Regions from separate parts of the Crystallibacter crystallopoietes genome, predicted to be linked through region 1. Evidence: riboswitches for the same ligand, from Rfam matches in the RefSeq annotation. Region 1 holds a riboswitch; the other holds the start of a gene.

Region 1 (4,196 bases):
GGATGGGATGGTCAGCGTCATGCTCGGCCATTCGGGCGTGGGCAAGTCCACCATGGTCAATGCCCTCACGGGGGCGGAGCGCGCCACGGGGGGAGTCAACGCGGTGACCGGGCGGGGCCGGCATACCTCCTCCTCGGCGCTGGCCCTGAAGCTGGCCGACGCTCCGGCTGGCAGCTGGATCATCGACACGCCCGGCATCCGTTCTTTTGGACTGGCCCACGTGGACCCGGACCGGATCATTTCCGCTTTTCCCGATTTGGAGCCCGGGACGGCGGACTGCGAGCGGGGCTGCAAGCACGACGACCATGCCGTCAACTGCGGCGTGGACGCCTGGGTGGCCTCCGGGCAGGCCGGCGAATCCGGCCCGGCACGGCTGGCCTCGCTGCGCCGTTTGCTGGGAACGGAAGAACGCGCCCAGGCGAAGGAACTCGGGTTCCAGTAGCACCGCCGTCGTCGGTCAGGGACTTCACATCCCGCATCCGGCCGCCAAATAAGGATAAGTTGAAGCCTATGACCCGTGACGTTCAAAGCTATAACGACGATCTGCGCCTGGCCCATGTGATGGCCGATTCCGTGGATTCGCAGACCATGGCCCGCTTCAAGGCGCTGGACCTGAAAATCGAGACCAAGCCGGATCTCACCCCTGTCACGGATGCGGACCGCGCCGCTGAAGAGGCCATCCGCGGCCAACTCTCCCGGGCCCGGCCGCGCGACGCGGTCCTCGGCGAGGAATACGGCAGCAGCGGCCACGGCTCCCGCCGCTGGATCATCGATCCCATCGACGGCACGAAGAACTTCGTCCGCGGGGTGCCGGTCTGGGCCACCTTGATCGCGCTGGTAGACGAAGACCGTCCCGTGGTCGGCCTGGTCAGCGCGCCGGCTCTGGGCAAGCGCTGGTGGGCCGCGACCGGAACCGGTGCCTACATGGGACGTTCGCTGTCCGCGGCCACCCGGCTCCGGGTATCCGATGTCAACCGGCTCGAGGACGCGTCCCTCTCCTATTCCAGCCTCACCGGCTGGCAGGAACGCGGCAACTTCCCGGAGTTCCTCGGCCTCACCGAATCCGTCTGGCGCACCCGTGCCTACGGGGACTTCTGGTCCTACTGCATGGTGGCCGAGGGCGCCGTCGACATTGCCTGCGAACCCGAACTCAACCTCTATGACATGGCGGCCCTCGTGCCGATCGTGACCGAGGCCGGCGGACGGTTCAGTTCGCTCGAGGGCGAGGACGGACCCTTCGGCGGCAACGCGTTGGCCACGAACGGCACGCTGCACGACGAGGTCCTCTACCGGCTCAATCCGCAGTTGCGCGGCCAGCGTCCGGCCGCACACCCGGAGGACGGGTCCCTGCCGGAAACCGCTCCGGAGGCCTCCATGGAGGCGGACGGCCTGCGCTGACGCTGTCTTTTGTGACGAATTACGACGGCGGCCGTCCCCATTCCGGGGATGGCCGCCTTTTCGTTCCCGTAACAAAGATGCGGCCCCTCCGGCCGGACAATAATCTCGATGGCAGGTCACGAGTGCCAGCGCTAAACCCCGGTTAGCTGGCCGGCAACCCTCCTCACGCGGCGGGGTGCCCCGGGTGACGACCTGGCCGTTCCTGACTGGTTCGGCAAGCGCGGATCCGCTCTGCCATTGGCACGGGTCCCTCACCAGATGAGGTCATATGAGCACCACCGTTATCGACTCCGCCCTGTCCCCCGAACTGCTGGCTGCGGAACAACCGTTCCAGGAAGTTACCGGGGCAGAACTCGCCGCTCCCCTGCTGGACGGCGGCGCCATACGCTATGCCAATCTGGACTACGCCGCGTCGGCACCCGCGCTGGCTTCCGTCACCGCCTATCTGGAGCAGCTGCTCCCCTACTACGCGAGCGTCCACCGCGGTGCCGGCTACGCATCCCAGGTCTCCACCTCCGTCTACGAGCATTCACGCAACGTCCTGCGTTCTTTTGTCGGCGGGCGGACCGATGACCTTGTCATCTTCACCCGCAACACCACCGACTCCCTGAACCTGCTGGCCGGCTGCATTCCGGCCGGCGGCGAAGTGCTGTACCTGGACATCGAACACCACGCCAACCTGCTGCCCTGGCAGGCGGTACCGCACCGCAGCGTGGTGGCCCGGCCAAGTATTGCCGCCACCCTCGAAGCCATCGAGGCCGAGTTGGCCGGTGGCCAGGTGGCTCTCGTTGCCATCACCGGCGCGTCGAACGTTACCGGCGAGATATTCCCGATCGCCGAAACCGCGCGGCTTGCCCACCGGTATGGGGCCCGGGTAGTGGTGGATGCGGCCCAGCTCGCCCCGCACCGGCGCCTCGACATTGCCCGGGACAACATTGACTACGTAGTCCTCTCCGGGCACAAGCTCTATGCCCCGTTCGGCGCGGGAGCGATCATCGGGCGGGCCGACTGGCTCGATTCCGGCACACCGCATCTGGCTGGCGGCGGCGCGGTGAAACAGGTCCGGCTGGACGGCGTGGTCTGGACTACGGGGCCGGCCCGGCATGAGGCTGGCTCGCCCAATGTGCTCGGTGCGGCCACCCTGGCCCGGGCCGCCGAGCACATCGCGCAACTGGATGAGGAAGCGTGGCAGCAGCATGAGTCCGTGCTGCGTGGGTATCTCATCGAGCGGCTGGAGGCGGTGGACTCGGTCACCGTGCACCGGATTTTCAGCGGCGAGGCCACCCCGCTGGATGCCATCGGCGTCGTTAATTTCTCGGTGGCTGGATACGACGCGGGCCTCGTCGCCGCGTATCTCTCGGCAGAACACGGCGTCGGCGTGCGGGACGGCAAGTTCTGCGCCCATCCCTTGCTCAACCGCCTCGGGCTGCCGTCCGGTGCGCTGCGTGCCAGCTTCGGGCTGGGGTCCCGCTTGGAAGACGCGGCCCGGCTCGCGGACGGAGTGGCAGCGCTGGTCCGCGACGGCCTGCGCCACGACTATGTCGTCGAGAGCGGACGCTGGGTGCCAGCGGTGGAAACACGGGCCTTCCCCGAGTGGCACCCGGCGACGCCGGGAACCGCCGGGGCGGCGCCGTGCTCCTTGGGCTAGGAACGTATCCCTGCACGCCGGATGGAGCATGATCTAATTGACCCGTCGTTTGCGAAGCCGCCTGTGCAGTGGGCACGGGCGGCTGGCGGCGTCAATGACAGGTCAAGGAGAGGCCCCAGCCAGAGGGCAGAGGGTGCACGAGGAGTGTGGCAGTGGTTCGCGGCGGACCCCGGATGGACGACGAACGGCGCCGGGAGTTCGGCAGCAGCTTCCAGCAGGGTGGCGCGCATTATGACCGGGTCCGTCCCGGCTACCCCGATGACGCCGTCGATTGGCTGGTGCCGCCGTCGGCACGGGACGCCGCGGGATGTAGGCGCCGGTACCGGAAAATATACGGCGGCGCTGCTGGCCCGCGGGCTGCGGGTGACCGCCGTGGATCCGTCGGCCGACATGCTGGAGCAACTGGCAATCAACTACCCCGCAGCCCGGATCGTACTGGGGACGGCCGAACATACCGGCATCGACAATGACGCCGTCGATCTGGTGACCGTGGCACAGGCCTGGCACTGGGTGGATCAGGCGGCGGCGAGCGCGGAGGCTGCCCGGATCCTGAGGCCCGGAGGAACGCTGGGCTTGATCTGGAACCAGCTCGATGTCTCCATTCCCTGGGTCCACCGGCTCTCGAGGATCATGCATGCCGGTGACGTTTACAGGCCGGACTTCCGCCCCTTCATCGGTCCTGAATTTATCCGGCATGAGGGCCACGAAACCCATTGGGCCGATCCACTGACGCCCGCCGACTTGCTGGAACTGGTCAAGTCGCGCAGCTACTACCTGCGGGCGAGCGAACAGACGCGCACAAAAGTCCTGGCCAATCTGGACTGGTACCTGCATGAACATCTGGGCCATGACCGGGAAGAGGTCATCCAGCTCCCCTACCTGACCCTGACTTGGCGCGCGATGAAGGCGCACCGCTAAGTTCGAGGTCTTCTGCAGAAATTTTTTGCCGCGCCCTATTATTCCGGCGCCCCTTTGAGATAAATTTAGGCATGCCGGAAAAAACTGGGGTCCATGCTGGCCGTCATCTTAATGAGCATGCTGACGGCCTGCGGTCCTGTGGGCAACGGTTCGGCTGCCGCCCCGAAGCCGTCCGACGAGCGCCCCATGGTGCTGACCACGTTCACGGTGCTTGCAGATCTGGTGCGTCAAG
Region 2 (4,196 bases), 1.8 Mb from region 1:
AATTCTCAGCGGCAGCACAGAACAAGGTTTTGGAAGGAAGACGATGACGGAGACTATCGCGAACGAGCGCACCGAGACCGCGGAAGCAACCTATGAGCGGTTGGCCGGCCGCTTCCGGCCGGTCTTCGAGCGGATTGCGCAGGGAGCGCTGGACCGGGAGCTGAACAGGATCCTGCCGTTCGAACAAGTTGCGTGGCTGAACGCCGCCGGCTTCGGGAAACTGCGGGTGCCGGTGGAACATGGCGGCGACGGCGTCTCCTTCGAGCACTTCTTCCGCCTCCTGATCGAACTTGCGGCGGCGGACTCCAGCGTCGCCCACCTGTACCGCTCGCACTTCGCCTTCGTCGAGACGGTTGGTCTGGAAGGCGAGGCGTTTGCCCGCCGCTGGTATCCGCGCATTGTGGCCGGCGAGATCTTCGGCAACGCGGCCACGGAGAAGGCCGGAAACGCGCTGGGCACCACGAACACCAAGCTGGTCAGGGACGGCGGGAGGTGGCTGCTCAACGGTGAAAAGTACTACACCACCGGCAGCATCTTCGCGGAGTGGATCGCGGTCATGGCCAGTACCGACGGTATCGAGGGCCGGCAGTACGCCGTCGTCAATACCAAGCAGGCGGGTGTGGAGATCGTTGACGACTGGGACGGCTTCGGCCAGCAGCTGACCGGAACGGGGACAACCTACTTCCGCGATGCCGCGGTGGAGCCGGCCGACGTTATCGAACGCAAGCCGTCGAGCACGCACGAACCGGCATTCTTCCAGTTGGTGCTGCTCGCCGTACTGGCCGGAATTGGCAACGCGGCGCTCGCGGACGCGAAGATCCTGGTGCGGAACCGCAAGCGGACCTTTAACACCGGAACCGGCGAACTGTTCCGCAATGACCCGCTGATCCTTCAACTCGTCGGCCAGCTGTCGGCCAAGGTATTCGCTGCGGAATCGGTGGTTCTGACCGCGGCACGGGAACTGGATGCCGCGGCAGACAAGTCCCTCCCGCTCGACGACGTTCAGCGTTACGTCCGCGGGGAAGCCGCTGTGGAAAAGGCGCAGATTGTTGTTCCGGAGCTGGTTCTTGAGGCCACCGGGCAGCTGTTTGACGTCACAGGAGCAAGCGCGACGTCCAAGGGCAAGGCGCTGGACCGCCATTGGCGCAACGCCCGGACCGTCGCGACGCACAATCCCACCGTCTTCAAGGCGCGGACCATTGGCGACTATGAGGTCAACGGCACCACGCCCGAGGGGCTGCACAGCATCGGTGACGCGCCGTCCAAGTCCTGAACGGGGGCTCCGACGGCAGTCGCGGTCGGCGGGCGCGAAAGCCGCCGGGGGATTACCCGGTATGACGTAGGGATTTCGCGCCCGCCGCCGGACTGCGGTGGAATGGAGCTGTAACCATCCAGAGCGGCTGAGAGACCTGGCTCGTTGACGCCGCAGCAACCCCCTCTTTGAGGAAGGTGCTACCGCCAGGACCGATGGAGATCCAAAATTCTTTCGGTAGCCGCCGCGGTTTTCCGCTTCGACCGCAGCTACCGGTGTAGGGGCTCTTCACGGTCATGAAGGAGTCTGAAATGACATTGGTACCCGCCGCCAGGCAAATCCGCTTCAACGCATTCGACATGAACTGCGTTGGACACCAGTCACCCGGTCTGTGGCGCCATCCCCAGGACAAGTCCGCCGACTACAAGACGATCGGCTACTGGACGCATTTGGCGAAGGTGCTGGAAGAGGGCCTCTTCGACGGCCTCTTCATCGCCGACGTGCTGGGCACTTACGACGTGTTCGGCGGCTCCAACGAAGTCACGCTCCGTGCGGGTACCCAGGTCCCGGTCAATGATCCGTTCATGCTGGTTTCGGCCATGGCCGCGGTGACCGAGAACCTCGGCTTCGGCCTCACCGCCGGCACCGCCTACGAGCATCCGTATCCCTTCGCCCGCCGGTTGGCCACGCTGGACCACCTGACGAACGGCCGCGTTGGCTGGAACGTGGTCACCGGCTATCTGCCGTCCGCGGCGCGCAACATGGGCCAGACGGACCAGATGGAGCACGACGAGCGGTACGCCCACGCCGACGAGTACCTTGAAGTGGTATACAAGCTGCTCGAAGGTTCCTGGGAAGAAGACGCCGTGGTCAAGGACCGGGAAGCCGGTATCTTTGTGGATCCGGCCAAGGTGCACGAGATCGGCCACGAGGGCAAGTACTTCAAGGTCCCCGGCATCGCCATCACCGAGCCGAGTCCGCAGCGCACTCCAGTTATCTTCCAGGCCGGCGCCTCCAAGCGCGGGACCGAGTTCGCCGCAGAGAACGCCGAAGCTGTCTTCGTTACGTGCCCGACCAAGGAAATGCTGGCCGCCTCGGTCAAGAAGATCCGCGATGCGGTGGAGGCCGCCGGCCGCGGCCGCTACGACGTGCGCATCTACGCCATGCAGACCGTGGTCACCGGTCCGGACAGCGCCACCGCGCAGGCCAAGTTCGAGGACTACAAGTCCTACGCCGACGTCAACGGTGCGCTGGCCCTGATTTCGGGCTGGATGGGTGTGGACCTGTCCAGCTACGGCCCGGACGATGTGATCGGCGAGAACGTGAAGTCCAACGCCATCCAGTCCTCGGTGGAGACGTTCCAGAAGGCCTCCGGCGAAGACGGCAAGCCGTGGACCATCCGTCAGCTGGCCGAATGGGTCGGTGTCGGCGGTTTTGGGCCTATCACCGTTGGTTCCGGCGAAGAAGTTGCCAAGAAGCTCATAGACTGGGTGGACGAGACCGACGTGGACGGCTTTAACCTGGCCTATGCCATCACCCCGGGCACCTTTGAGGACATCGTTGAATTCGTCGTTCCGGAACTGCAGAAGCGCGGTGCCTACCCGACCAAGTACGCCGAAGGCACCCTGCGCAACAAGCTGTTTGGCAAGGGCGACCGGCTGCCTGAGCAGCACCGGGGTGCCGGCTACCGCCTCGGCGCAGCCGTTTCCGCGTCCTGACCCAGCCGGGAAGGCTTTCCTGACCCAGCCGGGAAGGCTTTCCTGACTCAGGCCGGGGCGGCGTCAGGAGGCCCGGCCACACGTAGGCCGTGCCGTGCCCGCTACATTTTGCCGTAGCGGGCACGCGCGCCCAGGTACAGTCCGTAGCAAATGAGGCCGAGGGCCACCACAATCAGCGCGGCGTCGCCGAAGGGCTGTTCCTTTAGGGCCTTCAGTGCGCCGTCGAGGCCCTTGGCTTCCTCGGGATCCTGCTGGAACGCTGCAACCGAGAACAGGATGCCGAGCACCAGCAGTGCCGCACCCTTGCCCACGTAGCCGAAAGAGCCGGCCCAGCTGATGCCGATCCTCGCGCCGCCCGGTGGCAGGGACTCCAGATCCTTCAGGAACTTCTGCGTAATGCCCTTGTAGATGTAGAAGACTCCGGCGATGGCGATGCCTGCGCCAATCAGGAACAGCACCAGCGTTCCGCCGGGAAAAGCCATCAATTGCGCGCTGGCGTCCTGTGAGGATTGACTGCTGTCGCTCTTGCCGCCAAGGGCATAGATGCCGAACGTGAAACCGATGGCCGCGAAGACGATAGCCAGACCGGCTGCCTTGATCCGTTTGCCCCACTTCTTTTTGGTTTCCAACCCGCGGTAGCCGAATGCGGCGTCGGCTAGTTGCCACAGTGCCAAGGCGGCGCAGGCGATGAGCCCGGCCCACAGCAGGAAGACCCCTCCAGGTGTGCTGGCCAGCTGGGAGATCGCCCCGGCCTGGTCTGCTTCCCCCGATGCCCCGAGGCTCAGCCGCAAGGCAATATAGCCAATCAGCAGATGCATCAACCCATTGGCGGCCCAGCCAAAGCGCGCCACCACTTCCAACGTTTTCGATTCCGAGGCTTGCTCGGCGCCGTCTTTCGCCCTTTTCGCCTGGTGCTTCGCCTTCTCCACTTCGCCGCTCATGCGCCGCACCTCCGCCTGCCTCATATCGCCAAAGGGAACGCGCCCCCACAGGGGAGCGCCGCCGTCGTACTCCTGGAACCATCCTCCCACCAAAGACTTGGACGGGACTTGGAAAGCCGGACTTCTCCACAGACGGACCGTCGACCTTCCTGACCCCGGCCGCCGGCGGTAGGCTCGATGGGTGGACGGATCAACGTTGCGCGGCATGTGCCTGGACCTGCCGGGCGCTTTCGAGGACTTTCCCTTCGGGCCTGACTTTTCGGTGTTCAAGGTGCGCGCCCGCAG

Evidence for each region. Region 1 has a riboswitch for S-adenosylmethionine ahead of AC20117_RS00020 (aminotransferase class V-fold PLP-dependent enzyme). Riboswitches for the same ligand answer to the same signal wherever they lie in the genome.
Region 2: it holds a riboswitch for S-adenosylmethionine, as region 1 does, so the genes downstream of both, AC20117_RS08420 (LLM class flavin-dependent oxidoreductase) here and AC20117_RS00020 (aminotransferase class V-fold PLP-dependent enzyme) in region 1, are expected to answer to the same signal.

Annotation. Positions count from the first base shown of each region.
Region 1 is NZ_CP018863.1:1,464-5,659, forward strand. Features, by position in the region: gene rsgA (ribosome small subunit-dependent GTPase A) at 1-442, shown strand, start outside; gene hisN (histidinol-phosphatase) at 511-1,398, shown strand; SAM riboswitch class IV at 1,513-1,625, shown strand; gene AC20117_RS00020 (aminotransferase class V-fold PLP-dependent enzyme) at 1,667-3,046, shown strand; partial or broken gene AC20117_RS00025 (class I SAM-dependent methyltransferase) at 3,199-3,964, shown strand; partial or broken gene AC20117_RS24180 (metal ABC transporter solute-binding protein, Zn/Mn family) at 4,151-4,196, shown strand, end outside.
Region 2 is NZ_CP018863.1:1,767,783-1,771,978, forward strand. Features, by position in the region: gene AC20117_RS08410 (LLM class flavin-dependent oxidoreductase) at 1-47, shown strand, start outside; gene AC20117_RS08415 (acyl-CoA dehydrogenase family protein) at 44-1,273, shown strand; SAM riboswitch class I at 1,385-1,474, shown strand; gene AC20117_RS08420 (LLM class flavin-dependent oxidoreductase) at 1,564-2,970, shown strand; gene AC20117_RS08425 (DUF1206 domain-containing protein) at 3,072-3,911, opposite strand; gene AC20117_RS08430 (MmcQ/YjbR family DNA-binding protein) at 4,093-4,196, shown strand, end outside.